Regions from separate parts of the Oricola thermophila genome, predicted to be linked through region 3. Evidence: predicted binding sites of a transcription regulator. Region 3 holds the regulator's gene; each other region holds the start of a gene.
The links. Region 3 encodes LexA, which represses DNA repair genes until DNA is damaged. Its sites were predicted from a motif close to TGTTCNNNNTGTGTTCNG; they were not measured.

Region 1 (7,932 bases), 2.0 Mb from region 3:
AACCGCGTCCGATCGTCGGATGCGGCTTCAGCCCCTGAATGCCGTCACCTCGATCTCGATCTTCATCTCCGGCCGCATCAGGCCGGCCACCACCATGGTCGCAGCCGGGCGAATTCCGTCGAAGTAGCGGCCGACGACAGGAAACACGATATCGGCATGGGCCGCCTCGGTCACCGTGTACTGCACGCGGACGATGTCGCTGCGGACGAAGCCGGCTTCTGCCAGAGTCCGATCGATGGTGGCGAGCGCGTTCTCCGCCTGCGCGGCAACGTCCTCGGGCATTTCCATCGTCGCGTAGTCATAGCCGGTGGTGCCGGAGACGAAGCACCAGTCGCCCCGGACCACGGCGCGCGAATAGCCCGCGGCCTTCTCGAAGGGCGATCCGGTGGATATCAGGCGACGTCCGGTCATGATTTCTCAACGGCCCGGAAGGCGACCACCGCATTCGCGCCGCCGAAGGCGAAGGCATTCGACAGGGCCACATTCACCTCGCGCCTGCGTGCCTCGTTGGGGGTGACGTCGAGATCGCATTCCGGATCGGGCTCACCGTAATTCACCGTCGGCGGCACAACGCCGTCGCGAATCGCCCCAATGCAGGCGATTGCTTCCAGCGCGCTCGAGGCACCGAGGCAGTGGGCGTGCATGGATTTCGTCGAGGAAACGGAAAGCGCGTCGGCATGGGTCCCGAAGACCGCTCGGATCGCGCGGGTCTCGGTCCGGTCGTTGCCAACCGTGGCCGTGCCGTGGGCATTGACGTAGTCGACATCGGCCGGATCGAGTCCGGCATCGGCAAGGCAGTCGCGCATCGCGGCGGCCGGCCCCTCCACCGTCGGGGCGACGATATCACTCGCGTCCGCCGACAGTCCGGCACCGGCCACTTCGGCGAGGATCGGCGCGCCGCGGCGTTCGGCGCTTTCCATCGTCTCCAGCACCAGCGCTCCGGCTCCGTCGCCGAGAACGAGGCCCTCGCGATCGGCCGAAAAGGGACGGCAGGCGGTCCTGGCGAGAATGCGCATGGCCTCCCAGGCCTTGACCACGCCGTATGTGAGCGGGGCATCCGCGCCGCCGGCCACGATCGCATCGGCGCGGCCCAGCCGCAGCAGGTCGAGCGCGGCGGCGATGGCATGGTTTCCGGATGCGCAGGCGGAGGTGACACCGAACACCGGGCCTGTCAGGCCGTGGACCATGGAAACGTTCACGGCCGGCGATGACGGCATCGCCTTGGGCACGGTGAATATGTCGGCGCGTTTCCGGCCCTCGAGAAACACGTCGCGATAGGCCCGTTCGATGGCATCTCCGCCAAAGACGCCGGCGCCGATGACCGCGCCGATGCGCATGTCCGGCCGCCGATCCGCGGCAAGCCCGGCCTGGCCGAGCGCCTCGCCGGCAGCAAGGGCGGCCAGCAGGCCGAAGCGGCCCATCGCCATGGTCCGGCGCTTGTCGAAACCGTGTTCCGGCAACATGGCGATCTGGCCGGCTATCGCCGTCTTCAGGTCATGCCTGTCGGGGATCGCGAGCGGGCTTATGCCGCAGGTGCCGTCGCGCATGGCGCGCCAGATGTCGGTTGCATTGGTGCCAAGGCAGCACAGGCCGCCGATGCCCGTGATGACGATGCGCCGCCTGGCCATTCAGCCGCCCTTCGCGATCAGGCCGGCCACGGCGTCGATCACGTCACGCACGGTCTTCAGCCTTTCCCACGCGCTGGCGGTGTCCAGCTCGATGTCGATGTCGAACTCGTCCTCGAGGTCGAAAATGACCTCGGCCAGCTCGAGCGACTGGATGTCGAGATCGGCGAGAACTGTGTCCGCCGTCAGGCTCTCCGGCTCCAGCTCCGCCTTGTCGGCGATGATGCGTATGGTCGTGTCCTGGACTGCCGCGGTCATGCGCTGTTCCGATCTCTCTGGGGGCCGGCCATGATGGCCGAGCCCGGTTCCGGCACCAAGTGTGCCGAAGGGAGAGGCCGTGTCAATTCCGCAGCGTCAGGTCCAGTGATGCCGGGCCCGGACGGATTCGGCGTCCGTCAGGCCCAGGGCCGGGTTTCGGCCAGCTTTGCCTCGTAGGAATCGATCTTGGCGGACTTGGCCAGCGTCAGCCCGATGTCGTCGAGACCGTTGAGAAGGCAGTGCTTCTTGAAGGCGTCGATCTCGAACTTCACGACGCCGCCGTCCGGACCGCGGATTTCCTGGGCTTCGAGGTCGACTGTCAGCGTGGCATTGGCGCCACGCTTGGCGTCGTCCATCAGCTTGTCGAGATCCTCCTGGCTGACGACGATCGGCAGAATGCCGTTCTTGAAGCAGTTGTTGTAGAAAATGTCGGCGAAGGAGGTTGAGATCACGCAGCGGATGCCGAAGTCGAGCAGTGCCCAGGGCGCGTGCTCGCGCGAGGAGCCGCAGCCGAAATTGTCACCGGCGACGAGGACCTTCGCATTGCGATAGGCCGGCTTGTTGAGGACGAAGTCCGGGTTCTCGCTGCCATCCTCGTTGTAGCGCATCTCCGCGAACAGGCCCTTGCCGAGGCCGGTGCGCTTGATGGTCTTGAGGTAGTCCTTCGGAATGATCATGTCGGTGTCGACATTGACGATCGGAAGGGGGGCGGCGACGCCCGTGAGCGTGGTGAACTTGTCCATTGTGACCGCTTTCTTGATTGTCCGTGTGCGCAGATAGCAAAGCGCGGGGAAAAAATGAAGCGCCCTCCCGGGAGGAAGCTTCCGAATCGGCGCAATGGCTGGGCCACTTGCGGCCTGCGCCGCGAAAATGGCATAGGCCGCAGCGAGGTAAACAGCCATGACCCGACGACCGCTCCGCCTGCGCCGCTCCGTTCTCTATGTTCCCGCCGCCAACGGGAAGGCGGTCGCCAAGTCGCCGACGCTCGCCTGCGACGCGGTGATCTACGACCTGGAGGATGCCGTCGCGCCCGCCGCGAAGGAAGAGGCGCGCGAAAGGCTGCGCGATCATTTCGCCGCCCATCCTGAAAGCAGGCACGAGCGTGTCATCCGGATCAATGCGCTTTCGAGCGAATACGGGCCGGAGGACCTGCTGGCCGCCCGTGCCTGCCGGCCGGATGCCATCCTGGTTCCGAAGGTCGATGTGCCGGCCGAAGTGGCCGATGTCGCCGACATGCTGGCGGAGACCGATGCCGCCGACGCGATCCGGCTATGGGCGATGATGGAAACGCCCAAGGCGATCCTCAATGTCGCGCGGATCGCCGAATGGGGCGAAACGCCGGGATCGCGGCTCGACTGCCTGGTGGTCGGCGCCAACGACCTTGCCAAGGACCTGCGCCTGCCCGGTCCCGGCCGCGACGCGCTGAAGCCGCTGCTGATGCAGCTGGTGGTGGCGGCGCGGGCGTCCGGCCTCGACGTGATCGACGCGGTGTTCAACGCGTTTCGCGACGAGGGGGGCTTCGCCGCCGAATGCGCCGAGGCTGCCGGGATGGGATTCGACGGAAAGACGCTGATTCATCCGTTGCAGATCGAGCCGGCCAACCGTGCCTTCGCCATTTCGCCGGAACGCGAGGCGGAGGCGGCGTCCATCGTCGCGGCGTTCGACATGCCGGAGAACAGGGAGGTCGGCGTCATCAATCTGGACGGCCGGATGGTTGAGCGCTTGCATCTGGAGGACGCCCGCCGCACGCTGGCGCTCGCCGCCATGCAGCGCGGAACGTGAAAGGGACAGGATCACATGCATCTCTACCGATTGCTGACGGGACCGGACGATTCCAGCTTCTGCCACAAGGTGACCGAGGCGCTGAACAAGGGCTGGCAGCTCCATGGTTCGCCTTCGTATGCCTTCGACGCCGAGACGCATTCGATGCGCTGTGCGCAGGCGGTGGTGAAGATCGTCGAGGGCAAGGATTACGACCCGTCCATGAAGCTCGGCGAGCAGTAGGAGCGGACGGCATAAGGATCCTTGGCGCCATAGCATTCCTTCTTTCCCTGTGTTCGGGCCCGTTGCAGGCGCAGTCGCGTTGCGGCCTCTCGCTTGTCCTGGCGCTGGACGTGTCTTCCAGCGTCGACGACGCGGAATTCCGCCTGCAGATGCGCGGTCTCGCCCGGGCCCTGCGCGATCCGGTGATCCTGGAAGCGGTCACGCAGGCCGGAGGCTTGCAGGCAATGGCCTTCGAGTGGAGCGGGCGCGACCAGGCGGTCGACGTGGTGCCGTGGACGTTTCTGCGGATCGAGACGGATGTCTTCGCCTTTGCGTCGGCCATCGAGAACCACCGGCGCGGCTTCGACGAATTCCCGACCGCGCTCGGCCATGCGCTCGGCCATGCGGCGATCCGGCTTTCGCGCGCACCGCTCCGGTGCGCCCGCGCCGTGGTCGACGTGTCGGGCGATGGCGTGAACAACGAGGGCTACGAGCCGCGACTCGCCTACGAGAATTTCGATTATTCGAACGTGACCGTGAACGGCCTCGTCATAGAGGGGGAAATGCCGGATCCGGTGGAATATTACCGCGATGAGGTTATCCGCGGCCCCGGCGCCTTCGTCGAGGTGGCGCGCGATTTTTCCGATTACGAGGCGGCGATGAAACGCAAGCTCCTGCGCGAGATCAGGGGCGCGGCGCTGAGCTACCTAGCGCAGTGAGACTCGTCCGGGTTCCGCGTCGGGGCGGAACCCGCTTCCTGCATCCGCGGGCTTTTCACCCCGCAGCCTCCTCGATGGCCTCCATGTCGGAATCGCTGAGGCCGAAATGGTGGCCGAGTTCGTGGATCAGCACATGGGTGATGATGTCGCCGAGCGATTCCTCGTTCTCGGCCCAGTAGTCGAGAATGGCACGGCGGTAGAGCGTGATGCGATTCGCCTGTTCGCCTGTGCCTGGGTTCCAGCGTTCGGCGATCCCGCGGCCCTCGAACAGGCCCAGCAGGTCGAACGGCGTCTCCAGGCCGAGATCGTCGCTGATTTCCTCGGTCGGGAAATCCGCGACCACGATCTGCACGTCTGCGGTCAGGTCGCGGAACTCCTTCGGCAGGTGCGCGTAAGCCGTCAGCGCGATCGACTCGATTGTCGCTAGGTCGGGGGAGAGCCTGTCGGCCCAGTCGCCGCTCTGGTCGGTGCGGTCCATGGTCTGCGTCTTCATAGCCGGTCTCTATATAGTGTCTTTGCGCCATGTGCGAGAGGGCAAGAACGGGCGCGGACTTTCAGGAATAAATTCTTTTTCGTCCGCTTGACTCCGGAGCGGTTTGGCGGAATCAATATGAGAACAAATAAAGAACAAGCCGGGCAGGCGCGACCGAATGCGGCCCGGCAGGCCCTGAAACGAATCGGACAGGACGAACGCCATGGCGCCAGAATCCCGCGCCACGGCGCAGGCGGCGCTTTTGTCGCTGCGCCGGCAGATCGCAGCCATCGAGAAGGCCGCCCCGGCAGATGCCAATGCCGCCGCGGGCTGGTCTACCGGGCGCGCCGCTGACCGCGACGCCCTGCTGGTGACGGGCGCCGGTGATTTCGACCGGGACATTGCCGGCGGCATCGCATTGGCCGCGCTGACCGAGATCCACGCATCGCAGGCCCGCGATGCCGGCCTTGCCGCCGGGTTTGCCGCCTGCCTGCTGTCACTGGCCGGTGCGCCCGCCTTTCTCGGGCGCGATCCCGTTCTGTGGATCGGCGCGCCCGGCACCTTCGCCGAGGCCGGGGTGCCGCACGGGCGCGGGCTTGCCGCCTTCGGGCTTGCGCCGGAGCGCCTGCTGATCGTGGAGCCGCGGACGCTCGCCGATGCGCTGTGGATCGCCGAGGAGGCTGCGCGCACGCGCGGCCTGGCCGCCACCGTGCTGGAAATGCGCGGCAATGCCAAGGCCTTCGGCCTGCGCGAGACGCGGCGGCTTGCCCGCCGGGCACAGATCTCCGGGCGGCCGGTGCTGCTGCTGCGCCAGTCGGCGGCGATCGAGGCGAGCGCGGCGTGCCTGCGCCTGGTCGTCGGTCCCGCCCCGTCGGCGCCGGCGCTCGTGCTGGCGGGCACGGCGCATGAACGTGCCGTTCCCGGGGGCATCGGTCCGCCGGGCTTTGCCGTGACGATCGAGAAGAACAAGGCCGGTCCCGCCGGGCGGACCCACATCATGCACTGGAACAGCCATGAACGCTCATTCTTCACCGGACAGGCAGGCAGGGCACGCGCACGGTCCGCTGCAGGAACGGCAGGCGCGGCAAGGGGAACCGTCGTCGGCTTCCCCCGCGGCGCGGCGCATCCTGGCACTGAACTTCCCCTACCTGGCGACGGACCGGATAGCGCGCGGCCGGCACGGAAAGGCATGGCGGCAGACGGCGCCTGACACGCGGCCTCTGGTGACCGCGCAGAAGGAGAAGGGCGCCATGCGCATTGCCGCCCTCGACGAGGCGGCCGAGGCGCTGGGCCTGTGTCGGGGCCAGGGGCTGGCGGATGCCCGTGCCGCCTGCCCGGAACTCGACATCGTTCCCGCCGATCCGGAGGCCGATCGCCGCCTGCTCGCCGCCGTCGCCGACTGGTGCGACCGCTACACGCCGCTGGTGGCGCCGGACGGGGCGGACGGGCTGTTCCTCGACATCTCCGGCTGCGCCCACCTGTTCGGCGGAGAGCAGGGGCTGCTTTCCGACCTGATGGCGAGGCTGCACGAACAGGGGATCGCCGTGCGCGCGGCGCTTGCGCCCACACCCGGCGCGGCCTGGGCAGCGGCCCGCTTCGCGCCCGCGCCGCTCGTGATCGAGAAGGGCGCGGAGGCGCCCGTCCTCGCCCCTTTTCCGCTTGCCGCGCTCAGGCTTGATGCCGAAACGCTGGCCGGGCTCGCCAAGGTCGGCCTGAAGACCGTCGGCCAGCTCGCTGCCGCACCGCGGGCGCCCCTGGCCCGCCGGTTCGGGCGGCAATGCCTGCTGCGCCTCGACCAGGCGCTCGGCGCGGTCGAAGAGGCGATTTCCCCTCGCCTGCCGGTGCCGGCCCTGTCGGCGGAGCGGCGGCTTGCCGAGCCGGTCGGGCGCGTCGAAGATGTCGAACAATTGCTCTTGTCGCTGGCGATGCGGCTGAAGGAGGATCTCGAACGCCGCGGTCTCGGCGCGCGGGCGCTGGAATACACGCTGTTCCGCGTCGACGGCGCGGTCCACCGCCTCTGCGTCGGGGCGTCTCGGCCGGTGCGCGACCCGGAAACCGTCGTCAGGTTGTTCCGCGAGCGGCTGGCCGGCGTCGGTGACGGCTTCGATGCCGGCCACGGTTTCGACGTGGTGCGGCTGAACGTGCTGGCGACGGGCGAGATTTCCTGCCGGCAGGGCGATTTCGCGCAGACCGGCGAGGACGACAATCCCGACCTGGCCCTGCTGCTCGACCGCATCGCCGCCCGGCTCGGCGGCGGTGCGGTGACGGACGGGCGGCACCCGGTGCGCCGGATCGAGCCGGTCGAAAGCCATGTCCCGGAGCGCGCGGAAAGGCGGGTTCCGGTCACGGGCAACCGAAAGGATTCGCCGGCTGGTGAACAAGCCCCGGAGCCCGCCGCGCCGCGTCCGGCGCGGCTGCTTTCCGCTCCCGAGCCGGTCGAGGTCGTCGCCGGCGTGCCGGAGGGGCCGCCGCAGCGTTTTCGCTGGCGGCGCGCACTCTACCGGGTGGCCAGGGCGGAGGGTCCGGAGCGGATCGGCGGCGAATGGTGGACGGCCGACGCGCCGGAGGACCTGGCTCCCGATCCGCGCGACTACTATCGCGTCGAGGACGAGGAGGGCCGGCGCTACTGGCTGTTCCGCAGGGGGCTTTACGGCCCGGCCGGGCGCGGCGCGCAGCCGCAATGGTTCATGCACGGGATGTTCGCGTGACGGATGCCGGTCCCGGCTATGCGGAGCTTGCTGCCGCCTCGAACTTCTCCTTCCTCAGGGGCGCGTCGCATCCGGAGGAACTGGCGGTGACGGCGAAGCGCCTCGGCCTTGCCGGGCTCGGGCTGGCCGACCGGAACACGGTTTCCGGCACGGTGCGCGCCCACATG
Region 2 (7,932 bases), 930 kb from region 3:
ACCGACGAGGAAACGCTCATGGCCTTCGTCAGGCCGAAGATCGGCGGCAAGGAGATCCAGATCGCCACCGCATTTCACAAGCGTGCGCCGGCGCGTCGTGACGATTCCGTTCCGACCATGCTTGCAGAACTTGTCACCAACGAGAAGGCGGACGTGCTCGCCACCGCCTATGCGCCGTCGGAACCCGACTTCGCCACGCAGTCGCCCTTCAGCAGTTTGCTGAAGGAGCCGGATGCGGCGGAGGGACGGTTCATTCCGCCGTTGGGCAAGGGCGATCATGCCTGGCTGGCGACGCCGTTACCGGCATCGGCCTTCAGCGAGCGCGAACAGAAGTGCCTTGCCGAGGGCATCTATTTCGAGGCGCGTGGCGAAAGCCTCAAGGGGCAGGCCGCCGTCGCACAGGTCATTCTCAACCGGGTGCGCAACCCCGCCTTCCCGAACACGATCTGCGGTGTCGTCTACCAGAACGATCATTGGCGCAACCGTTGCCAGTTCTCCTTCGCTTGTGACGGCAAGGTCGATCGCGTGCGTTCGCCGAGTCACTGGAAGACAGCGCAGGATATCGCGCTGGCGGTCACGGCGGGCAAGATCTGGCTCGATTCCGTCGGGTCGGCGACCCACTATCATGCCGTTTATGTCCGTCCGCGCTGGGCACGGGCGATGGAGCGTCGGGCCCGTATCGGCCTGCATGTCTTCTATCGCACCTATGGCGGCAGCTGGAGCTGACGCCCGGAGTCGCCTATATTGTCCGCCCGGCATGGGGTCCAAGTCTGCGACCATTGGCTACATTCGGTGCAAGTTATTGATTCTTCGCTGGAAATATAGACTGTTCGCATCTGCAAAGCTGCCTTGACTAGCTAGGGTGGCGAAACTATGTTGCGCGCGACTTCACCGGGGTCGCCGATTTTCCGATGTTCAAACCCGATCAGGCCTATGGCACGCGATAAGGCGCCTGAAACGCCGCACGGGACTGGCAACGCGGAAAATGGCGGATCGGGCGGGGTCGGCGATCTCGAGGATCGGCGCAAGGCGCTCGATGCGGCGCTGTCCGCCAGGGCGGCGGAAACGGGCGCGGGGACGCGGGATCGCAAGACGGGCGGCGGCGCCGGTTTCGCCAATGCCCTGCGGCTGTCGAGCGAATTTGTCGCCGGCGTGCTCGTGGGGGCGGGAATCGGGTATCTGTTCGATCGCCTGGCCGGAACGTCGCCTTGGGGCATGATCGTGTTTCTGCTCCTCGGGTTCGTCGCCGGCGTACTGAATGTCCTGCGCTCCGCCGGTCTCGTGGCGGCGCCCGAGACGAGAACACGGTCCGGCACGTCGCCGGATGAAAACGAGGACTAGCCGCGCGGCGCGCGACAACCGAGGGGTATACGGTGGCAAACGATCCGATCCACCAGTTTCAGATCTCCAAGATCATTCCGATTGAAAATGTCGGCGGTCTCGATCTCTCCTTCACCAACGCGTCGCTGTTCATGGTCCTGACGGTGGCCGCGACCTCCGGCTTCCTGTACCTGACGACGGCCAATCGCGGTCTCGTTCCGGGGCGGTTGCAGTCGATATCCGAGATGGCCTACGAGTTCGTCGCCTCGATGTTGCGCGACGCGGCGGGAACGCAGGGCTTGCGCTTCTTCCCGTTGGTCTTCTCGCTGTTCATGTTCGTGCTGATCGCCAACCTGTTCGGCATGTTCCCCTATTTCTTCACCGTGACATCCTCCATCATCGTCACCTTCGCGCTGGCGATGCTGGTGATCGGCACGGTTGTTATCTACGGCTTCATGAAGCACGGCCTGAAGTTCCTCGGCCTGTTCGTGCCCGAGGGCGTGCCCGGAATCCTCGTTCCGCTGGTCGTGGCCATCGAGGTGATCTCGTTCCTGTCGCGTCCGATCAGTCTTTCGGTTCGTCTTTTCGCCAACATGCTGGCCGGGCACATCACGTTGAAGGTCTTTGCCGGCTTCGTCACTTCGCTGACGGCGATGGGGGCGCTGGGTATCGGCGGCGCGATTTTGCCGCTGGCCATGACCGTTGCTCTGACCGGTCTGGAGTTCCTCGTGGCCTTCCTGCAAGCCTACGTTTTCGCGGTGCTCACCTGCATGTATCTCAACGACGCATTGCATCCGAGCCACTGATCCGTTAACCGGCGGCCAGCCGCCAAGATTATCCGCCAATTCTCATCCAAAGGAGTTCAACATGGAAGCGGAAGCAGCAAAGTTCATCGGTGCAGGTATCGCGTGCCTTGGCATGGGTGGCGCGGGCATCGGCCTCGGCACGATCTTCGGCAACTACCTGTCGGGCGCCCTGCGCAACCCGTCGGCTGCCGACGGCCAGTTCGGCCGCCTGATCTTCGGCTTCGCCGTGACGGAAGCCTTGGGCATCTTCTCCCTGCTCGTCGCGCTCCTGCTGCTCTTCGCAGTCTGATCGCAAACGGGATCGGTGCCGGCCGGCTTGACCGGCCGGTTCTCTATTGGAATCAGGCGCGGCTCCGCCGCGTGATTCTCCGTTAAGGGACGCCCATGTTCGTAACCCAAGCAATTGCCGAAGAAGCCGCCCACGCAGCGGCGGACGCGGCCCACGGCGCGGCCGACGCCGCCCATGGCGGCGGAGCGTTTCCGCCGTTCGATTCATCGACATTCGCTTCGCAGCTGTTCTGGCTCGTGCTGTCGTTCGGGTTCCTCTACTGGTTCATGTCCCGGGTTATCGTGCCGCGCATCGGTTCGATCCTCGAAACCCGTCAGGACCGGATCGCCCAGGATCTCGACAAGGCGCATGAGCTGAAGGCCGAGGCCGATGCCGCGATCGCTGCCTACGAGCAGGAACTTGCCGAGGCAAAGGCATCCGCCAACGAGATCGGCACCAAGGCGCGTGACGCCGCCAAGGCAGCCGCCGAGGCCGAGCGCCAGAAGGTCGAGAAGAAGCTTGCCAAGAAGCTCGAGGAAGCCGAGGCCCGTATCACGGCGGTTCGCGACAAGGCCATGTCCGATGTCGGCACCATTGCCGGCGAGACGACCGAGGCCATCGTCAAGCAACTGATTGGCGGCACGGTTGCCAAGGGCGACATCGCCAAGGCACTGGAAGCGGCCAAGGGCCAGGGAGAGTAGCATGGGTGACGCAACGTTCTGGGCATTCGTAGCCCTCGTCATCTTCCTCGGCATCGTTGTTTACCTGAAGGTGCCGGGCATGATCGCCAAGGCGCTTGATGAGCGTGCCGACCGGATCCGCAACGAGCTGGAAGAGGCACGCAAGCTGCGCGAGGAAGCGCAGGCACTGCTGGCCGAGTACCAGAAGAAGCGCAAGGAAGCCGAGAAGGAAGCCGCCGATATCGTCGAGTCGGCCAAGCGCGAGGCCGAAGCGATCACTGCCGAGGCAAAGCAGAAGACCGACGAATATGTCGTTCGTCGCACCGCGATGGCGGAGCAGAAGATAGCCCAGGCCGAGGCCGATGCGATGGAGCAGGTGCGCAATTCGGCCGTCGACATGGCCGTGGCCGCGGCGACGACGATCATTGGAAAGAAGGTTTCGGGCAAGACCGCGACGGACCTGTTCAAGAAGTCGCTGGACGAGGTCAAGGCGCGGATGAACTGACGCCTCCCGGACGGAACGGATCCAGGGCCGGTCGCCGCAGGGCGACCGGCCCTTTTCTCATGTCTCCGTTATTTCAGCGGCGCGAAGGTGAAACGGTGGACCCGCCTGATACCTCCGTGGATACCGATTGCCTCTCGGTGCGCCTTCGAGCCGTAACCCATGTGCCTTTCAAGACCGTACTGGGGGTGATGCGGTCCGAGTCCGGCCATCATCCTGTCGCGTGTGACCTTGGCGACGACCGATGCCGCGGCGATGGAAAGCGATCGGCCGTCGCCGCGTATGATCGCGCGTGGCGGGGCTGCCAGGGTCAGGCCTGGCGGCACGTCCCGGCCGTCGACAAGGGCACACTCCGCGCGTATGGCCAGCGCGGCGATCGCGCGGCGCATGGCTTCCAGGCTGGCTCGAAGGATGTTCCCGGCATCGATCGACTCTGCCGACAGGCTCGCTACGGAAACAGCCAGCGCTGCATCCATGATTTCTCCATGGAGTCTTTCCCGCTTGCGCGCGGTAAGTTTCTTGGAATCGTTGAGTCCGGATGGCACCCGGTCGGGAGAAAGAATCACCGCGGCCGCGACGACCGGGCCGGCGAGCGGTCCGCGTCCGGCTTCGTCGACGCCTGCCACATGGCGCAGGCCCTGCTTCCAGTAATGCTCCTCGAAACGGAAATCCGGAAAACCGGGTTCGTCGATCCCGTCGAGGGGGAGAAGAGAATCGGGGGACGCATTCGTGGCGGTCATTGTGCGGCGAGACATACCACGAAATAGCGGCGCGTCCGCCCGATTCTCTTCTCGAAGGCCCTGTTATGCGCAAGCTTTCGGACGGGGACGCCTCGGCTTGGCCGGCGGGGCAGGGCCTTGCCGCCGGACGGAACCGCTGGGGATGGAGGGGACGTGCGGTCCGTCCGGCGGGGTCTACAGGAGACTGAGTTGCTCGCTCTCCGGTTTCGGCGCCTCGAACAGGTCGGTGCGCAGCTTAAGCCGCCTGGTGTTGAGGCCGAGCCTCTTCGCCGTCAGTTCGAAGCGACGGGCGATCTGCCAGGCATAGGGTCCGGTGCCACGCATTCTCTTGCCCCATTCGGCGTCGTAGTCCTTGCCGCCGCGCATGGAGCGGATCAGCGACACCACATGCCGGTAGCGTTCCGGATAGTGGCGCAGCAGCCATTCCTTGAACACCGGCGCCACCTCCAGCGGAAGCCGCAGCAGCACGTAGCCAGCCTCGCGCGCACCCATCCCCGCCACCGCATCAAGCAGTTTCTCGATCTCGTGGTCGTTGAGACCGGGAATGACCGGCGCGATCATGCCGGAGGTCGGTATGCCCGCGTCCGAAAGGATGCGGATGGCCTCCAGCCTTCGCGACGGGGTGGAGGCGCGTGGTTCCATGGTGCGCGCCAGCTTCCTGTCCATGGTCGTTACCGACAGCGCCACCTTGACCAGGCCCTTCTCGGCCATTCGGGCCAGGATGTCGGCATCGCGCGTCACGAGATGCGACTTTGTGACGATTCCCACAGGGTGGTTGTGCCGTTCCAGCACCTCCAGGATCGATCGCATGATCCTCCATTCCCGTTCGATCGGCTGGTACGGGTCGGTATTGGTGCCGATCGCGATGGATCGCACCTGGTAGCCAGGCCTCGTGATCTCCTTTTCCAGCAATTTCGCCGCATCAGGCTTGGCGAACAGCTTCGCCTCGAAGTCGATGCCCGCCGACAGGCCCATATAGGCATGGGTCGGCCGCGCGAAGCAGTAGACGCAGCCGTGTTCGCAGCCCCGGTAGGGATTGATCGACCGGTCGAACGATATGTCCGGCGACGTGTTCCTGGTGATGATCGTTCGCGCATGTTCGACTTGTACCTCGGTCTTGAAGGGAGGCAGTTCCTCGAACGAATTCCAGCCGTCGTCGAACACGCTGCGCGACAGCGTCTCGAACCGTCCGCTCGGATTAATCGCGCTGGCGCGCCCCCGGGTGCGATGCTCGTGCTCGCGCAGGCCGGACCGGCCGATCAGGACATTGGCATGTTCGGCGCCGCTGTCCGCCGGGCTTCCGAAGGCTGCCTTGTCCGCCGCGTCGATCACGTCCATTTCGCTTCTCCCGCAGGAATCTGGATTTGTCGGTTCGATGACTATATTCCTAGCGCGAAAGGTGGAACAATACAAGAACAAAATCCGTGGGGCTTTGATTTCGAGGATGCCTCTGCTACCCAGTCCGCCAAAGGTAGCGAGATGGTAACCTTCCTGTTTTTCACGAGAAATGACTCCGCGGCACTGGCGCACTCTCTGGTTCCGCTCGTGCACGATGCGGTCGAGGGCCATGTTTCGGAGGTTGTGGTGGCCGATAGTGGTTCGACCGACTCGACGGCCGATCTCGCGGATGCGGCGGGCTGCCGTATGGTGCAACTGCCGGAAACCTCGCTGCGTGACGTGGTGGCAGGTGCCCGAGCGGACTGGATCGTCGTTCTGGAACCGGGCGCGCGTCTGGCGGAAGGGTGGCACAATGCGGTGATGGACCACGTCATGCGGCCGGAAAGTGCGGCCGCATGTTTCAGGCCGGCGAGGAAGGGCGGATGGTTCGCGCGCATCTTCCGTTCGGTGGCGGCGCGGCGAGGCCCGCTGGCGCGGGGACTGGTCATCGCGAGGGCACAGGCGCTTGCCAATCTTTCCGCTAATGCGCGGTCCGGCGAGGACTTGATTCGCGGCCTGGCCCTGAAGGTCCTGGATGCCGAAATCGAACCGGCGCCGAAAGACTAGGCGGACTTTCCGCCGCCGCGTCTGAGATGCTCGTCGAGCCGGGGCATGATCTCGACGAAATTGCATGGCATGTGCCGGTAGTCGAGCTGCGGCTTCAGGATGCCGTCCCAGGCGTCCTTGCAGGCCCCGGGCGAGCCCGGAAGCACGAAGACGAAGGTTTGGTGCATCAGCCCCGCGGTGGCGCGGGACTGGATGGTGGACGTGCCGATCTTGTCGTAGGAAACGCGGTGGAACAGGGCGGAGAAGCCGTCCATGCGCTTCTCGAACAGCGGTTCGAGCGCTTCCGGCGTCACGTCACGACCGGTGAAGCCGGTGCCGCCCGTTGTAATGATGACTTCCACATCCGCGCGATAGGCCCAGTCCGAAACCCGGTTGACGATGGCGTCCCTGTCATCGGTAACGATGGCGCGCTCGACGAGAACGTGGCCGGCCTCCTCGATGCGCGCGGCCAGGGTCGCGCCGGACCGGTCGTCGGCTTCCGAGCGCGTGTCGGAAACGGTCAGCACGGCAATGCGGACCGGAATGAACGGGCGGCTTTCGTCGATACGGTTCATCGTGTCACTCCCGGTCGGTTTCCCGGCGCGCCGGTCGGCGCTCCGCTACAGGATTGCATGGCGGCAGCAGCTATGGCGTCGCTCCCGTCTCCGTGGCCGTGATCCACCAATCGGGCCTCCGGTGCAAGAGGTCCTTTGCCGCGGCCCTGGCCGCGTTCATGTCGTCGTAGATGCCGAAGCAGGTCGCGCCGGAGCCGGACATGCGCGCCAGCAAGGGAGCCGTTGTTTCAAGCGCGGCGAGGCAGTCCTCGATCTCCGGCGTCAGGCGCGCGGATGATGCCTGCAGGTCGTTGCGCGTGTTCCTCGAGAGCCATGCGGCCCAATCGCCGGCGGAACGCAAACCGGTCATTCCGTCGGCCGGCAGGGGCGGATTGTCCCTTTTCTCAAGTGCGGCGAATACGGCCGGCGTTGAAACGTGCCGGCGGGGATTGGCGAGTACCAGCGCAAGCGACGGCATGCCGGAAAGCGGGCGGATTTCCTCGCCGGCACCGGACGCTACGAGCGGCCGGGAGGCGAGGCACATGGGCACGTCGGCACCGAGCGACACGGCCCGCTCGCGGATTGCCTGCGCCGCCGCATCAGCCTGCCAGTGCAGCATCAGGCCGGCCAGTGTCGCCGCCGCGTCGGCCGAACCTCCGCCGATGCCGGATCCGGCGGGCAGCTGCTTGTCGAGGACGATGGCCGCGGGAGGGGCAGGTATATCGTGTTCGTTCAGCACGTCGCGCATCAGGTCGCGCGCGCGGACGACGAGGTTCTGCGTGGGGGCCTCGCCCGCCAGGGCTGAGGCTTCGGGACCCTCGATATGGAAACTGTCGACCCCGGCCGCGGAAATGCCGATCCGGTCTCCGATATCGGCGAAGACGGCGATGGTTTCGATACGATGGTAGCCGTCGCGGCGCCGTCCGGTCACATGCAGTGCCAGGTTGATCTTGGCCGGCGCAGCGAACCATTGTGCAGCGGACATGACGTTCTATGCGGCCCGGGTTACCTGCGTTCAGCCGCCATCCGCGTCGTCCGGTGATGCGGCCGTCTTTGAGTCGGCACCGTCATCTACCTGA
Region 3 (7,932 bases):
TACCACGCCTGGAGCCGGAAGTGCGCAGGATGACCGCCGAATGGCCGGTGACGCCTCGTATCACGGTCACGCCGGAGGACAAGCTATCGGCTTTTCGCGAGGCCGATGTCGCCCTGGCCGCGTCGGGAACGATCATTCTCGAACTTGCCCTAGCAGGTGTTCCGGTCATCAGTTGCTACAGGACAGACTACCTGATCAGGCTGGCGATTTCGATGATCCACGCCTGGTCCGCTGCCCTGCCAAATATCATTGCCGACCGTCCAATCGTGCCAGAATACGTAGATTACACGATCCGGCCCGGAATGTTGGCGCGCCGCATCGAAGAGCTGGCAGCCCCCAAGAGCCTTGCCGCCAAGGCCCAGGGAAATGGTTTTCGCAGGGTCAGGGAGCTCATGGCGGTCGACGAGAAGCCGGGTGCGATGGCGGCTCGCATTCTCCTCGATCTGGCGAGCGGGTCAGAAAAAAGCCGGCCCTGAGGCCGGCTCTTTCAGTGTCTCGCCTGTTTCAGCGTTTCTCAATAGGTACGTAATCGCGCTTCGGTGAACCGGTATAGAGCTGCCGCGGACGGCCTATGCGCTGGCTCGGGTCTTCGATCATTTCCTTCCACTGCGCGATCCAGCCCACTGTGCGCGCCACGGCGAACAGCACGGTGAACATCGTGGTCGGGAAGCCTAGAGCGCGGAGCGTGATGCCCGAATAGAAGTCGATATTCGGATAGAGCTTCTTCTCGATGAAGTACTCGTCATTGAGCGCGATCTTCTCGAGCTCCATAGCCACCTCAAGCATCGGATCGTCCTGAATGCCCAGTTCCCCGAGGACCTCGTGGGTCGTCTTCTGCATGATCTTGGCACGCGGATCGTAGTTCTTGTAGACGCGATGGCCAAAACCCATGAGGCGGAACGGATCGTTCTTGTCCTTCGCCCGCGCGATGTACTCGGGAATCCGTTCCACGCTACCGATTTCGGCGAGCATGTTGAGCGCGGCTTCGTTGGCTCCGCCATGCGCCGGGCCCCAAAGGCACGCGATGCCGGCAGCGATACAGGCAAACGGATTTGCACCCGACGAGCCGGCGAGACGCACGGTCGAGGTGGATGCGTTCTGCTCGTGGTCGGCATGCAGGATGAAAATGCGGTCCATGGCACGGGCCAGCACCGGGTTGACCTCGTATTCCTCGCAAGGCACCGCAAAACACATCCGCAGAAAGTTCGAGGCATAGTCGAGATCGTTCTGCGGATAAACGAACGGCTGGCCGATATGGTACTTGTAGGCCATGGCCGCAATTGTCGGCATTTTCGCAATCATCCGCATCGACGCAACCATACGCTGATGCGGATCGGAAATGTCGGTGGAGTCGTGATAGAAGGCCGACAGAGCGCCGACAGTACCGCACATGACCGCCATCGGGTGGGCGTCGCGCCGGAACCCGGTGAAGAACCGCGTCATCTGTTCGTGTACCATGGTGTGCCGCGTCACGCGGTAGTCGAAGTCCTGCTTCTGGGCCTTCGTCGGAAGCTCCCCATAAAGGAGCAGGTAGCAAACCTCGAGGAAGTCGCCTTGTTCGGCCAGCTGCTCGATCGGATAGCCGCGATGCAGCAGGATGCCTTCATCGCCGTCGATGAATGTGATTTCGGAATCGCACGACGCCGTAGAGGTGAAACCGGGATCGTATGTGAAGGCGCCGGTTTCCTTGTATAGCGACCCAATGTCGATAACGCTTGGACCGATATTCCCCTCACGCACCGGAAGCTCATAATCCCGGCCCTTGTACGTAAGTTTGGCGGTTTCGTCAGACATGCGGTCTCCCTTCCTGTCGTTCAAATTTCTTCACGGAAATGACGTGAAATATTGCAGTGCAAAAACCCCGGCTCTCGTCTTGATGCGGGGTTGCTACTCCATTTGGGCTGTCCTGCCAAGCCAGCCGAACGGTCTTTGTTGCAACGCATTATAGTGCGCGGCAAGGCGCAACGAAAGCCGTCACGAAGCGCAATCGCGGATGCGCGCCAACGACTCTTCGCGTCCCAGTACAGCCAGCACATCGAACACGCCAGGCGACGTGCTGCGGCCGGTCAAGGCCGCTCTCAATGGTTGCGCCACCTTTCCAAGCTTGAGGCCTTCGGCCTCGGCAAAGGTGCGAACCGCACCGTCGAGCGCGTCAACGGTCCATTCACCCAGCCCCTCGAGCGATGGCAGGATACGGCCGAGGACTGCGCGCGCTTCGTCGGTCAGGATCGTCGACGCCTTCTCATCGAAATCGAGAGGACGTTCGGCGAACAGGTAGGCCGCGTTGTCGATCAGTTCTACAAGCGTTTTCGCGCGTTCCTTCAGGCCCGGCATTGCCGCCAGGAGCCTGGCACGACGCTCCTCATCGAGCTTTGCGAGAATGTCACTCTTGCCTTCCAACTCGGGCAGAAGCGCCTCAAAACGCTCTACGAGATAGGCGTCGTCGGCCATTCGAATGTAGTGGCCGTTAAGGGCTTCCAGCTTGGCGAAATCGAAACGGGCGGCACCCTTGTTGACGTCCTCGATCTCGAACCATGAAATCATGTCTTCCGTCGACATGATCTCGTCGTCACCGTGGCTCCAGCCCAGCCTTGCCAGATAGTTGCGCAGGGCTTCGGGCAGATAGCCCATGGCCCGGTAGGCTTCGACGCCGAGCGCGCCATGGCGCTTGGAGAGTTTCGCACCGTCCGGACCATGAATGAGGGGAATATGGGCCATTTTCGGCACTTCCCACCCCATGGCCCGGAAAATGATTGTCTGTCGGGCGGCGTTCGTCAGATGGTCGTCCCCGCGAATGACATGCGTGACGCCCATGTCATGGTCGTCGACGACTACCGCCAGCATGTAGGTCGGGGTGCCGTCGGAACGCAGAATGATGAAGTCGTCGAGATCCTTATTCGGGAAGCGCACATCGCCCTGCACCATATCGTGCACGAGGGTCTCCCCCTCCTGCGGCGCTCTTATCCGGATCACCGGCTTCACTCCCTCCGGCGCCTCTGACGGATCGCGGTCGCGCCAGCGTCCGTCGTACCGGGGAGGGCGCCCTTCGGCACGCGCCTTTTCGCGCATTTCGGCGAGTTCTTCCTGCGAGGCATAGCAATAGTACGCTTTCCCCGCTTCGAGAAGCTGCATGGCGACATCGCGATGGCGCTGTGCATTGGCGAATTGCGAGAACGGATCGCCATCCCACTCAAGCCCGAGCCACCGCAGGCCGTCGAGAATCGCATCCACCGCTTCTTGCGACGATCTTTCGCGATCGGTATCCTCGATGCGCAGCAGCATCTTGCCGCCTGTATGCTTGGCGTAAAGCCAGTTGAAGAGGGCGGTACGTGCGCCGCCGATATGCAGGAAACCGGTTGGGGAGGGGGCGAAACGGGTGACGACCTCGCCAGTCATGTGGTGCTCCGAATGTATTGATTAAGAGGCCGTCGGTACGGCCTGGTGCGGGTTCTGCTGCACCTCTAGCATACGCGACGGCCTGCGCAAATCTGGACGGTCATCGGATGGCCATGCGAAGGGGGGCCGAGACGTGGTGAGACTCCATGACCCGGAACGTGAAAGCGCTCGCGAACGCGACGTGTTTCGCGTAAGCCCCGACGAATTCCTACAGTATCCGCACAGCGCTCCCGCCCAAGCCGGCGCAAGAACCCGAAGGTGGTTCCGTTTCGCAGCGAGACGGCGCCGGTCTGCCGCTGCCAGCGCACTGAGGGAGGCCCTACGGCGCGAGGAGAGCGTCGGCACGCCCTTCCATTTCCTGCCCGTGGCGCTTGCCGCCGGCGCGACGGTCTATTTCAGTCTTCCGCGGGAACCATCTGCATGGAACCTACTGACGGGATCGGGCGCGATCCTGCTGGTACTTCTTGCCACGTTCCGGCACGCTCAGCGGTGGCGCTTTCCGATCATACTGGCTGCGACTACGATCGTCGGGATGGCAATTGCACAGATGCAAACGCATCGCCTCGCGACGCCGATGCTGGGATCCGACGTCACGACGAGGCTAACGGGCCGGATTCTCGCGATGGAAGAGCGCGCAAATGGTCGAACACGCTACACGATCGAGGTCCTCGAAACGGCAAGACCGAGACTTCGCCACGCACCCGAAGTCGTTCGCGCCACCGCCGCCGGCCCCGGCGACGGTTTTCAGATCGGCGGGGGCATTCATGGCGTTGTCAGGCTTACAACGCCATCCGGGCCGGCGCATCCCGGCGCTTATGACTTTGCGTTCCATTCCTATTTCGACGGTATCGGTGCATACGGCTTTTTCCTGGGAAAACCTTCTCCGGCAACAATTCCTGCAGAAGCCGGCTTGTTCGGCCAAGGCAGACTTTTTCTCGCCAAGCTGCGCAGGACAATCGGCGACCGTATACTTGAGGCGGCGCCGGGCAGGGCGGGCGCGGTTTCGAATGCGCTGGTAACCGGTGACAAGGCGGGAATCCCCGAGACGGTCAACGAGGCGCTTCGAGGGTCCGGATTGGCGCACATACTGTCCATCTCGGGCCTACACATGGCCCTTGTCGCTGCAACCGTCATGGCCGGTCTGAGGCTGGGATTTGCTTTCTTTCCGGGGTGGGCCGCGCGCCATCCGGTCAAGAAATATGCCGCAGCAGGGGCACTAGGGGCCACGGGTTTCTATCTTTTTCTGGCCGGTGCGGGCGTCGCAACGCAGAGATCGTTCATCATGCTGGCGGTCATGCTTCTGGCACTCACCTTTGACCGAAGCGCTGTTACGATGCGCAATCTGGCATTGGCCGCGATCGCAGTAATCGCATTTGCGCCGCATGAAGTGGCTGGTCCGGGCTTCCAGATGTCATTTGCCGCAACGGCTGCCCTGATCGCGGTATACGCAGCATGGCAGGATGCACACCGTCGCCGTACCGCAGCGGCACGGAATGGTTCAGTATCCGGGCCTGTCCCTGGCTGGCTGAAAACCGCATCAGGGTACTTGCTGGGCATCGCCGTGACCTCCCTGGTCGCGGGGTTTGCGACCGGAATATTCGCGGCCTACCACTTTGGCCGGATCGCCCCGTACGGTCTGCTCGGGAACTTGCTCGCAATGCCTGTCGTAACGATGGTGATCATGCCGTCGGCGGTGGCCGCGATTGTCGCCATGCCGTTCGCCCTGCACGTCCTTCCGTTGAAAGTGATGGCATGGGCCGTCGGGCTGGTGATCGAGATTGCCGAATGGGTCGCTGACCTGTCGCCGACGGTACCGTTGGGGCAGATGCCGGAAACCGCTTTGGCGAGTTTCGTGGTAGCGCTGGTAATCCTGTGCCTACCTTCGACCTGGCTGCGTTTGTTTTCGCTTCCTCTTTTTATCGCCGGGGCGCTGATCTGGAGGTCCGACACCATTCCGATGGCGGTCATTTCGGAAGATGCGCGGCAGTTCGCCATCCTCGAAGCGAGCCAAAACGGGACACGGATACATGTGAACAGGCACAGGCCGAATGCCTTCATCCTTGACCAGTGGGCCGATGCCTATCGCGGAACGGAAGTGGTTCGGCCAAACGGGTCCGAGCGCCTGTCATGCGAGGGGGAACGATGTATCGCCAAATTAGTAACGCCGGACGGCGAAGCAAGAATTGCCTATGTCTCCGCTCCAGCGGATCGAATGCGGCCAACGGGTGTCCTGTCCCTGCGTCGACTCTGTGCCGAAAACGACCTTGTCATCCTCGCCGCGGCCCCGTCGCCGCAGGAATGCCTTGACGGAACGCCGGTACTGACAGCGCAAATGCTGGCGCTCAAGGGAGCGGCCGAGATACGCATGAACCGAAGGGGCCGCCAACTAACGATCCGTCATGCGTTGCCCGGTCCGGTGCGTCCCTGGCTCGAACATCGCAAATACTCCCGTGCGGCTCGCAATCTCGGCGAATGGAAACCGCGCAGGTCCGATCAATAGCGGCGGATCAGTCCGACCAGCTTGCCCTGAACACGAACACGGTCCGGACCGAAAATGCGGGTCTCGTATGCGGGGTTTGCGGCTTCCAGCGCGATCGACGCTCCCTTGCGCCGGAAGCGCTTCAACGTCGCTTCCTCGTCATCGACGAGCGCGACGACGATGTCCCCGACATTGGCGCTGTCACCCTTCCTGATGATGGCCGTATCGCCGCTGAAAATGCCGGCCTCGATCATCGAATCGCCTTCGACCTCAAGCGCGTAGTGCTCCCCGGAGCCAAGCATGTCCGGCGGAAGCGATATCGTTCTTGTCTGGTGTTCGATGGCGGAAATCGGCACGCCCGCGGCAATCTTTCCCATCACAGGCACTGGGATCACGCCCCCGTCATTGTCGGCGACGGGTGCGGCCGACTTTGCTGCCGGCACGGGCTGCGGTTTGCCGAGGCTGCCCTCGATCACGCTCGGAGAGAAGCCACGTCTCACATTCGACGGCGTCAGGCTGTCCGGCAGCCGAACAATTTCCAGGGCTCGTGCACGGTTCGGAAGGCGGCGGATAAACCCCCGTTCCTCTAGTGCCGTAATCAAGCGATGAATTCCGGACTTGGACGCCAGATCCAGCGCTTCCTTCATCTCGTCGAATGACGGCGGCACGCCGGATTCCTTCAGACGCTCATTGATGAACATCAGAAGTTCGAGTTGCTTGCGTGTCAACATCGGCGCGGCCCTCGGGAATCAAATGGAAACAAACACGGAACAGTCTATATCTGTTCCATTTGTGTTCCGCAAGCGTTTAACAATTGGCTAAATTGTACCGGGCTTGATGACGAGTACTTCCACCGGATCGCCGACATTTGCCGCCGGCGCGCGGGGTGGGCGAACCAGAAGCACATTGGAACGCGCAAATGCGCTGATCATGGATGAATCCTGAACGTCGAATGCCCTGGCCTTAAGATTTCCGTCCGCATCGCGGCGCGCGATGCCCCGCATATAATCTTCCCGCCCATCGTTTGCCCGAAGCGGCGTTTCCAGTAGCGCCGTGGCACGGACCTCACTCGCCGGACGCCCGGCGAGTCGCTCGACCAAGGGCTTGAGAAACAGGAGGCCGCAAACCAGTGCGGACACGGGATTGCCGGGTAGCCCGAGAACGCGCATTGCCTCGTACCGGCCATGCATCAGCGGCTTTCCGGGGCGCATGGCGATCTTCCAGAAGTCCAGCTTCATCCCTCGATCGACGAATACCTTCCTGACAAGGTCGTGATCGCCCACCGATGCGCCGCCCAGGGTAACCAGTATATCGCAGCCGCATTCCGCGGCACGGTCAAGAGCGTTGCCAAGTTCAACCTCGCGGTCAGACACAATGCCGAGATCGATCACCTCGGCGCCCGACTCCGATGCGACCGCCCCGATTCCATAGGAATTGGAAGCGATGATCTGGCCCGGGCCGGGTTCGGAACCGGGAGGCAGCAACTCGTCACCGGTCGCGACAACGGCGACGCGCGGTTTGCGAACGACCGAAAGGGCAGGGTGATTGGATGCGGCAGCAAGGCAGAGCGCACCAGGGTCAAGCAGTGTACCGGCCTTGAGAACCGTCTGCCCGGCAACGAAATCCAGTCCGGCATCCCGGATATTGCGTCCCCTTGGCTCCGGTCGGTTCACGAGAATGCGCTGATTGTCCAAGACGGTAACGTTTTCCTGGACTATTACCGTATCGGCGCCCTCCGGAACGACGCCACCGGTGAAAATCCGCGCTGCCTGACCCGATCCGAGCGTGCCCGAAAACGGATGGCCAGCCGGTATTTCGCCGATGATAGCCAATTCTGTCCGCGCATCCTTCAGATCGCCGGCCCGGACAGCATATCCATCCATGGCCGAAACCGCTTCCGGGGGTTGCGTACGCATAGCCGGGAGATCCCGGGCAAGCACGCGACCAAAAGCCTCTGCCAGCGCAACGGTTTCGGCACCTAACGGTATGACTCCTCGGAGCAACCGCGCCCGGGCGTCCGCCACCGGAAGGAGAGTCGAACTCATCCTTCGCCCCGT
Region 4 (7,932 bases), 1.7 Mb from region 3:
CACGGCATCTGCGTCGAGCGCGAGATTGCGACGTTGCTCGATGATCGCCCGGGCAAGCGGATTCGCGAAAGGCCGCCCCGGCAGGACGAATGTCTTCGCCTCGCTGCGCCCGATCTGGCCGCGATCGTCCTCCGCCTCCAGGATCACAGTCACACGCGCACCGGCCCAGGGATGCTCGGCAAGATCGCGCACGGTCTTCGCCGCGCCGTCACGCGAAGAGCGTCGAGGCAGGGACAATGGCAGCTCCGGAGCGTCGTAAAGTGGACGCGCGTCGTCTTCCCGAGTTTCGGCCAGCGCGATGATCCCGCGCGCCCTGGCCACCCGGTAATCGTCCAGCGTGCGGTATTGCAAGGTCATTGCGCCGTTCGCCGCGCGCACCGGCTCTGCCAGCCATGCGATGGTAGGCGCCGCGTCCGGCATCACGGAAAGCGACCAGTCGCGCAACGTCTCTTCCGGGCCTGCGAAGACAGACAGCCGGCCTGATCCCTCAAGCGTCACCTCGTAGCGACGGGACGCAGCCGTCTGCGCATTGCCGTCCTCATCCGCGATCCCGAGTGCCGCCTGCGGTTCCGGCCAGGTAACGCTCTCGCTACCCGATCCTCCCGCTATGCGCACCACCGCGACAGAGCCTTCCGGCACGGTAAAATCGCCCCTCTCGGCATTCTGTTCCGATGTCAGGAAGATCGGCGCCATGCCGGTATAGGCAGGCGGGGTGATCCAAGCGTCGATACGCACCGGAACCGTCTCGGCGACATGGTGGCTGTGGAAAGCGTCGGTCAACCTGCCGCCGGCCGTGCCATGCGACCACGCGAAGGCGATGACGGCGACAAGTGCCACGGCTGCGCGCATGGCGTGGGGATCACGGGCCGGGATACCGGTCTTCGCCTGGGCGCCATGAACACCGTCCACACGCTCAGCCATGCGCCGCTGGTGGGCGCGCCACAAGGCCGCGGCGAAGCCGTCATCCGCACCTGCGGCAAGCCTGTCCTCCTGCGTCGTGATGGGAGCATGAGAAAGCGCGTTCTCACGTTCGAGCCGTCGGTCGACGTCATGCGCCTCGGGCAGGCGCAGCCCGCGCAGGGGCCACAGGCTGGCCAGCGCAACGAGACCGAAAAGCACGACAAGCACGATGCGGACCGCGTCGCCGACCACGCGGAACAGGCCGAACCAGGACAGGATCGCGAAAAGGGCGAGCACCAGGAGCAGAGGGAGAAGGCGCGGCAGCAGGCGCTCGGAGAGAATGGCCGCATAGGTTGCCGCGCGGGCATAGCGCAGCCTGCGTGACAACGCCCGGGGATCGGCGGTATGCTGGTTTTCGACTGCCATGCGCCTTCCGGCCTCCTTCCCCTGAAGGTAGCACTCTTCATGGCAAAGGCGAGGCGAAAAAAAAAGCGCCGGAAACCGTTCACGGATTCGTAATGGGCGACGCGCGGCGCGCCTCAGAACCAGTCCGGCACGCTGTCGAGACCGATCAGGTCCTCGTAGCTCGGACGCGGACGACAGACGTGAAACCGGTCCCCGTTGACGATAACCTCCGGCACCAGGAGCCGCGAATTGTAGGTACCGGCCTGAACCGCGCCATAGGCGCCGGCCGAGCCGAAAGCCAGCAGATCGCCTGCCTCGACCGCCGGCATTTCGCGATCCCTCGCAAGGAAGTCGCCGGATTCGCACACCGGCCCGACGATATCCGCCGTCAGCCGTGCGCCGCCGGTCACCGGTTGCCTCACCGGCTGCACCGAATGCCAGGCATCGTAGAGGGTCGGACGGATCAGGTCGTTCATGGCCGCATCGACGATGACGAAGGATTTCTCCTCGGTCTCTTTCACATAGAGAACGGACGTTACGAGGATCCCCGCATTGCCGGCGATCATCCGGCCCGGCTCGAACACGGCGGTGACGCCGAGCGGGCGGATGTGCTTCTTGACGATCTCGCCGTAATCCGCCGGCAGCGGTGGCGGCGCATTGTCGTCGCGATAGGGAATTCCGAGACCGCCGCCCAGATCGACGTGTTCGATCGCATGTCCGTCGGCGCGCAGTTGCGCGACCAGCTCGGTGAGCAGGCGGAAGGCATCGTCGAAGGGCTGCAACTCGGTGATCTGGCTGCCGATATGCATGTCGATGCCGGCGACGCGCAGGCCAGGCAGCTCGGCGGCACGCCGATACACGTCCCGCGCCCGGAGCCAGGAGATTCCGAACTTGTCACCCTTCTTGCCCGTGGAAATCTTGTGGTGCGTCTTTGCGTCCACATCCGGATTTATGCGCAGCGACACCGGCGCGGTCCGTCCTGACGCGACCGCGCGCGCCGAGAGCAATTCCAGTTCCGGTTCGGACTCGACATTGAAGCAATGGATACCGGCGGACAGCGCGAAATCCATTTCCCCGGCCGTCTTGCCGACGCCGGAGAACAGGATCTTCTCCGGGGCGATTCCGGCGGCGAGCGCGCGACGCAGCTCGCCCTCGGAGACGACATCGGCGCCGGATCCCAGTTCGGCCAGCGTCTTCAGCACCGCCTGGTTGGAGTTGGCCTTCATCGCGTAGCAGACCAGCGCATCGATATCGGCGAACGCGTCTGCGAAAACGCGATAGTGGCGGGTGAGCGTCGCCGTGGAATAGCAGTAGAACGGGGTGCCGACACTGGCAGCGATCTCCGCCACGGGCACGTCCTCGGCATGGAGCATGCCGTCGAGATAGTCGAAATGGTTCACGTCATCCCTCGCCCGGATCGCGTCAGATCAGCGGGTCGAGGATGAACCGCCGGTCTTCCGCCGGCGCATCCGCCTGCTGCTGCTCCGCCCCGGCGGAGGCCGGCGGCAATTCGGGTTCGCCCGCGCGCCCGCAGGCGGCAAGGCTTGCGGCAAGTGCCGCAACGAGAAGAATCCGCTGGATCGTGAATGCGCCCATCGTCTACCTGCTCCGCTTACTCCGGCCCGGCCGGTCGTCATTCTCCTAGCGCGCGGAAACGCGCTTGAACACCCTGCGCCGCCCGCCGTCAGGCGGGTTTCGCCAGTTTCTTCTTCCAGTAGCGGACCTGTCGGCGCACTTCCTGCGGAGCCGTGCCGCCGAAGCTCTTGCGGCTCGCGGCGGATTTCTCCACGGTCAGAACGGAGAACACGTCCTCGGTGATGCCGTCATGGATGGACTGCAGGTCCGACAGCGACAGCTTCTCCAGCCCGACGCCCTTCTCCTCGGCCAGCGCCACCGCGCGCCCGGTGACATGGTGCGCCTCGCGGAACGGGATGCCCAGCTCGCGCACCAGCCAGTCGGCGAGATCGGTCGCCGTGGAGTAGCCGGAACCGGCCGCCTTCTTCATGGCCCGCGCGTTGACGGTCATGTCGGCAACCATGCCTGTCATGGCCGCAAGCGCCAGTTCCAGGGACTCGGCGGCGTCGAACACGGCCTCCTTGTCCTCCTGCATGTCCTTCGAATAGGCCAGCGGAAGGCCCTTCATCACCGTGAGCAAGGCGACCAGGTTGCCGTTGATCCGCCCGGTCTTGGCCCGGACCAGCTCGGCCGCGTCCGGGTTCTTCTTCTGCGGCATGATCGACGAGCCGGTGGAAAAGGCGTCCGACAGGGTGACGAAGCCGAATTGCGGCGTCGACCAGATGACGATCTCCTCGGCCATACGCGACAGGTGCGTGGCGCAGATCGAGGCGGCGGCCATGAATTCCAGCGCGAAGTCGCGATCGGACACGGTATCGATCGAGTTGCGCGTCGGTCCGGAGAAACCGAGCGCCTGCGCGGTCTGGTGCCGGTCGATCGGGAAACCCGTGCCGGCGAGCGCCGCGGCGCCGAGCGGGCACTCGTCCATGCGCTCCAGGCAATCGCGCATGCGCGAGAGGTCGCGTCCGAACATCTCGACATAGGCCATGCAATGATGGCCGAAAGTGACCGGCTGCGCGGTCTGCAGATGGGTGAAGCCCGGCATCACGGTTTTCGCGTGTTCCTCCGCGCGGGCAAGGAGGACCTCGATCAGCCGCTTCAGGGCGGCGGCGGTCTTCTCCGCCTCGGCGCGCACCCACATGCGGAAGTCGAGCGCCACCTGGTCGTTGCGCGAGCGCGCCGTATGCAGCCGCCCTGCTGCCGGACCGATCAGCTCGGAAAGCCGGGCCTCGACATTCATGTGAATGTCCTCCAGCTTGCGGGAGAAGGCGAACTCGCCCTGTTCGATTTCTGACCTGATCGTGTTCAGCCCGTGAACGATCTTGTCGCGGTCCTCTGCCGAAATTATGTGAGTATCGGCCAGCATGGTGGCGTGCGCGATCGATCCCTCGATGTCCTGCGCATAGAGCTTGCGGTCGTAGTCGATGGAGGCATTGATCTCCTCCATGATCGCCGCGGGACCGGTCGCGAACCGCCCGCCCCACATCTGATTGGAGCCTTGTGCCTTGGTATCGTCGGACATGAAAGAACAATCCCCGGAAAAAGAACAGGACGGCCAGCCCCCCGCTCGGGGCCTTTCCGTCGGCAAGATCGTTGCCGTCGCGGTGGTACTGGGAGCCGCGGCGGGCGCCGCCGGGATATACGCCACCGGCGGGCTTTCTGGCAATGGCGCGCAGGCGCAGGGCGGGCAATGCGAGGCCGCCGCCTCTCTCGGACAGGAACTGAAGCCGCTGCTGACCGGCGAGATCGCGGCCATGGCGGTTCGCGACCGGCCGGCGGACCTGTCGGACCTGTCCTTCAATGACGGCGACGGCAATTCGGTAACGTTGGCCGACAGCGGCGGCAAGCCGCGCCTGGTCAATCTCTGGGCGACCTGGTGCGCACCATGCCGCGCGGAGATGCCGGCACTCGACAGACTGCAGGCCGAGAAGGGCGGTGACGGGTTCGAGGTCGTTGCCGTTTCCGTCGACGGCGGTTCGGACCAGAAGCCGCGCGCATTCTTTGACGAGATCGGCATTCGCAATCTCGGCTTCTACCACGATCCCTCCATCGGCGCGTTCAACACCATGAAGAAGGAAGGCCTCGCCTTCGGCCTGCCGGTCACCGTTCTTGTCGACGGGAACAATTGCGTCGTCGCGAACATGAACGGCCCGGCCGAATGGGCAAGCGAGGACGCCTACCGGCTGATCGACGCCGTCAAGGAAAAATCGCGGTGACGAAGACGGCCAAAGGTTAACGCCAATGGAACCCAATACGTCTTGCGCGACGTCATGAATCGCTAAAGTTGTGTCGGACCTCCGGGGAGACACCCCACATCTGGTGAGAACAAAACGGGAAATGGCGTGAATCACCGATTCGTCGCCGATTCGTTCCGGCTCGGTTCCGTTCGTTAACGGAATCCTTCCGGATCGCTAATGAACATGGTTAACAGCAGGTTAAGATAGTGCTTACAAATCAAACAAATAGCGATTCGCCCTCGCGACCGGAATCCGCCTTCGGCCAATTCTTAACGATTCCGGACAAAAACGGCTCTCGCTGCGAAATCGCGATTCACGAACTGGTGTGCGACCTGTTTCACGGCACCATATGTGGTGAGAACAAAGGCGCAACCTATGCGAGTCACCGATTCGTCGCCGATTCGTTCCAGACTCGTTCCGGTTGTTAATATGCACAACCCTGAGGCGCAGTAAGCAGGAAGATTCGCGTAATTTTCGCCCTGCAATTGCCGAATCGGCATGCTAGAGACGAGTTGCAAGCCAAAGAGGGCGCATACCCGCCGAACAGCCCCGGATTCGAACTTCAAGACAGAGTCAATGCCCTCCGACATTTTTACGGGCCACACGGTCAAGGCCGTGCTCGGGCCGACCAATACCGGCAAGACCCATTATGCCATCGAACGCATGGTGGCCCACTCCAGTGGCGTAATCGGCCTGCCGCTGAGGCTGCTCGCGCGCGAGGTCTACCAGCGCGTAGCCGACAAGGTGGGCCCGGAAAATGTTGCGCTGATCACCGGCGAGGAGAAGATCGTTCCGCCCAAGGCGCGCTATTCCGTCTGCACGGTCGAGGCGATGCCGTCCCGGACCGACGCCGCCTTCGTCGCCATCGACGAGGTGCAGCTGGCGGGAGACCTGGAACGCGGTCACATCTTCACCGACCGAATTCTGAATGTCCGCGGCCGCGAGGAAACGCTGCTGCTGGGCGCCGGCACCATGACCGACATCCTGCGCCGGCTTCTTCCGGGCGTGGACATCGTATCGCGGCCGCGCATGTCGCATCTCGCCTATGCCGGCTCCAAGAAGATCACCCGGCTGCCACGCCGCTCGGCCATCGTCGCCTTCTCCGCCGACGAGGTCTATGCCATCGCCGAACTGATCCGCCGCCAGCGCGGCGGAGCGGCCGTGGTGATGGGCGCGCTCAGCCCGCGCACGCGCAACGCCCAGGTCGAACTCTACCAGTCCGGCGACGTCGAATATCTCGTCGCGACGGATGCCATCGGCATGGGGCTGAACCTCGATGTCGACCACGTGGCCTTCGCGCAACGCCGAAAATTCGACGGGTACGGTTACCGGGAACTTACCCCTGCGGAAATGGGCCAGATAGCAGGCAGGGCCGGACGCCATGTCCGCGACGGCACCTTCGGCGTATCGGGTCATGCCGCTCCGCTTGACGACGAAACCGTGAGGCGGATCGAGGGGCATGAATTCGATCCCGTGAAAGTGCTGCAATGGCGTTCGCGCCAGCTAGACTTCTCCTCGATCGCCGCCCTGCGCGCCTCGCTGGAGCAGCCGCCGGAGCTGCCCGGCCTCACCAAGGCGCTGCCCGCGGTCGACCAGAGAGCACTCGAATTTCTCGCCAGAAACCCTGAAGTCACGGATACCTGCGCGAGTCGCAACGAGGTCGAGCTGCTGTGGGACGCCTGCGTGCTGCCGGACTACCGCAAGATCGCTCCCGCGCAGCATGCCGACATCATTTCCCAGATCTTCTTCGACCTGGTCCGGCGCGGACATGTCGACGAGGACTACATGGCCGAACAGGTCCTGCGTGCCGACCGCACCGACGGCGAGATCGACACGCTGTCGGGGCGCATTGCCCAGATACGGACATGGACCTATGTCGCCAATCGCCCCGGGTGGCTCCGCGACCCGGTCCATTGGCAGGAAAAAACCCGCGCAATCGAGGACAAGCTGTCGGATGCATTGCATGAAAGGTTGACGAAACGCTTCGTTGACCGCAGGACATCCGTGCTCATGAAGCGCCTGCGAGAGAATGTGACGATGGAAGCAGAAATCAGCGCAAGCGGCGACGTTACGGTCGAGGGCCACCATGTCGGCCAACTCGACGGTTTCCGGTTCGCTCCCGACAAATCCGCCGAGGGCGAGGACGCCAAGGCGATCAAGGCCGCCGCGGCAAAGGCGCTCGCCACCGAGTTCGAGGCCCGCGCCGAACGTTTCGCCGCGGCCGGCAATGCCGATTTCGCGCTCGGCAGCGATGGCATATTGCGCTGGCTCGGCCAGCCGGTCGCTTCGCTGACCGCGTCCGAAGAATGGCTGAAGCCGCGGATCGTGCTGCTTGCAGACGAACAGCTGACGGGCCCGGCGCGCGACAAGGTCGCCGCCCGCGCAGAGCGCTTCGTCTCCCACCATGTCGAGACCCATCTCAAGCCGCTGGTCGATCTCGGCCGGGCGGACGAACTTTCGGGAATCGCGCGCGGTATCGGCTTCCGGCTGATCGAGAATTACGGGATCGTTCCGCGCCGCGAGATCGCCGAGGAAATCAAGTCGCTCGACCAGGACGGTCGCGCCGCCCTGCGCCGCTACGGCGTGCGGTTCGGCTTCTACCACATCTACATTCCCGCCCTGATCAAGCCGGCGCCGGCGGGACTGCTGACCCTTCTCTGGGCGTTGCAGAACGACGGCAGGGACAAGCCGGGTTACGGTGACGTGGTGCAGCAACTGGCCACCGGACGCACGTCGCTCGTGCCCGATCCGGCCTTCGACACCACTTTCTACAAGCTGGCCGGCTACCGCCACCTCGGATCGCGCGCGGTGCGCG

Region 1: HTY61_RS19555 (ImuA family protein) is a predicted target of LexA. The motif match lies at 5,198-5,215, and genes of this name have one in related genera.
Region 2: HTY61_RS10950 (PA0069 family radical SAM protein) is a predicted target of LexA. The motif match lies at 5,717-5,734, and genes of this name have one in related genera.
Region 4: HTY61_RS17530 (helicase-related protein) is a predicted target of LexA. The motif match lies at 5,520-5,537, and genes of this name have one in related genera.

The regions. Positions count from the first base shown of each region.
Region 1 is NZ_CP054836.1:3,341,271-3,349,202, forward strand. Features, by position in the region: gene HTY61_RS16080 (RidA family protein) at 28-411, opposite strand; gene HTY61_RS16085 (beta-ketoacyl-[acyl-carrier-protein] synthase family protein) at 408-1,628, opposite strand; gene HTY61_RS16090 (phosphopantetheine-binding protein) at 1,629-1,883, opposite strand; gene leuD (3-isopropylmalate dehydratase small subunit) at 2,021-2,626, opposite strand; gene HTY61_RS16100 (HpcH/HpaI aldolase/citrate lyase family protein) at 2,784-3,665, shown strand; gene HTY61_RS16105 (DUF1737 domain-containing protein) at 3,681-3,887, shown strand; gene HTY61_RS16110 (DUF1194 domain-containing protein) at 3,998-4,585, shown strand; gene HTY61_RS16115 (metallopeptidase family protein) at 4,641-5,063, opposite strand; gene HTY61_RS19555 (ImuA family protein) at 5,281-6,267, shown strand; gene HTY61_RS16120 (Y-family DNA polymerase) at 6,308-7,765, shown strand; gene HTY61_RS16125 (error-prone DNA polymerase) at 7,762-7,932, shown strand, end outside.
Region 2 is NZ_CP054836.1:2,250,693-2,258,624, reverse strand. Features, by position in the region: gene HTY61_RS10985 (cell wall hydrolase) at 1-726, shown strand, start outside; gene HTY61_RS10980 (AtpZ/AtpI family protein) at 934-1,341, shown strand; gene HTY61_RS10975 (F0F1 ATP synthase subunit A) at 1,374-2,126, shown strand; gene HTY61_RS10970 (F0F1 ATP synthase subunit C) at 2,188-2,415, shown strand; gene HTY61_RS10965 (F0F1 ATP synthase subunit B) at 2,511-3,095, shown strand; gene HTY61_RS10960 (F0F1 ATP synthase subunit B) at 3,097-3,579, shown strand; gene rnhB (ribonuclease HII) at 3,648-4,316, opposite strand; gene HTY61_RS10950 (PA0069 family radical SAM protein) at 4,491-5,654, opposite strand; gene HTY61_RS10945 (glycosyltransferase family protein) at 5,796-6,320, shown strand; gene moaB (molybdenum cofactor biosynthesis protein B) at 6,317-6,874, opposite strand; gene HTY61_RS10935 (4-(cytidine 5'-diphospho)-2-C-methyl-D-erythritol kinase) at 6,945-7,838, opposite strand; gene HTY61_RS10930 (tetratricopeptide repeat protein) at 7,869-7,932, opposite strand, start outside.
Region 3 is NZ_CP054836.1:1,316,039-1,323,970, forward strand. Features, by position in the region: gene lpxB (lipid-A-disaccharide synthase) at 1-476, shown strand, start outside; gene gltA (citrate synthase) at 505-1,794, opposite strand; gene gltX (glutamate--tRNA ligase) at 1,975-3,396, opposite strand; gene HTY61_RS06405 (ComEC/Rec2 family competence protein) at 3,530-5,896, shown strand; gene lexA (transcriptional repressor LexA) at 5,890-6,606, opposite strand; gene HTY61_RS06415 (molybdopterin molybdotransferase MoeA) at 6,694-7,920, opposite strand; gene moaC (cyclic pyranopterin monophosphate synthase MoaC) at 7,917-7,932, opposite strand, start outside.
Region 4 is NZ_CP054836.1:3,648,690-3,656,621, reverse strand. Features, by position in the region: gene HTY61_RS17555 (TIGR02302 family protein) at 1-1,326, opposite strand, end outside; gene lysA (diaminopimelate decarboxylase) at 1,440-2,705, opposite strand; gene HTY61_RS17545 (lipoprotein) at 2,728-2,901, opposite strand; gene argH (argininosuccinate lyase) at 2,990-4,402, opposite strand; gene tlpA (thiol:disulfide interchange protein TlpA) at 4,401-5,096, shown strand; gene HTY61_RS17530 (helicase-related protein) at 5,694-7,932, shown strand, end outside.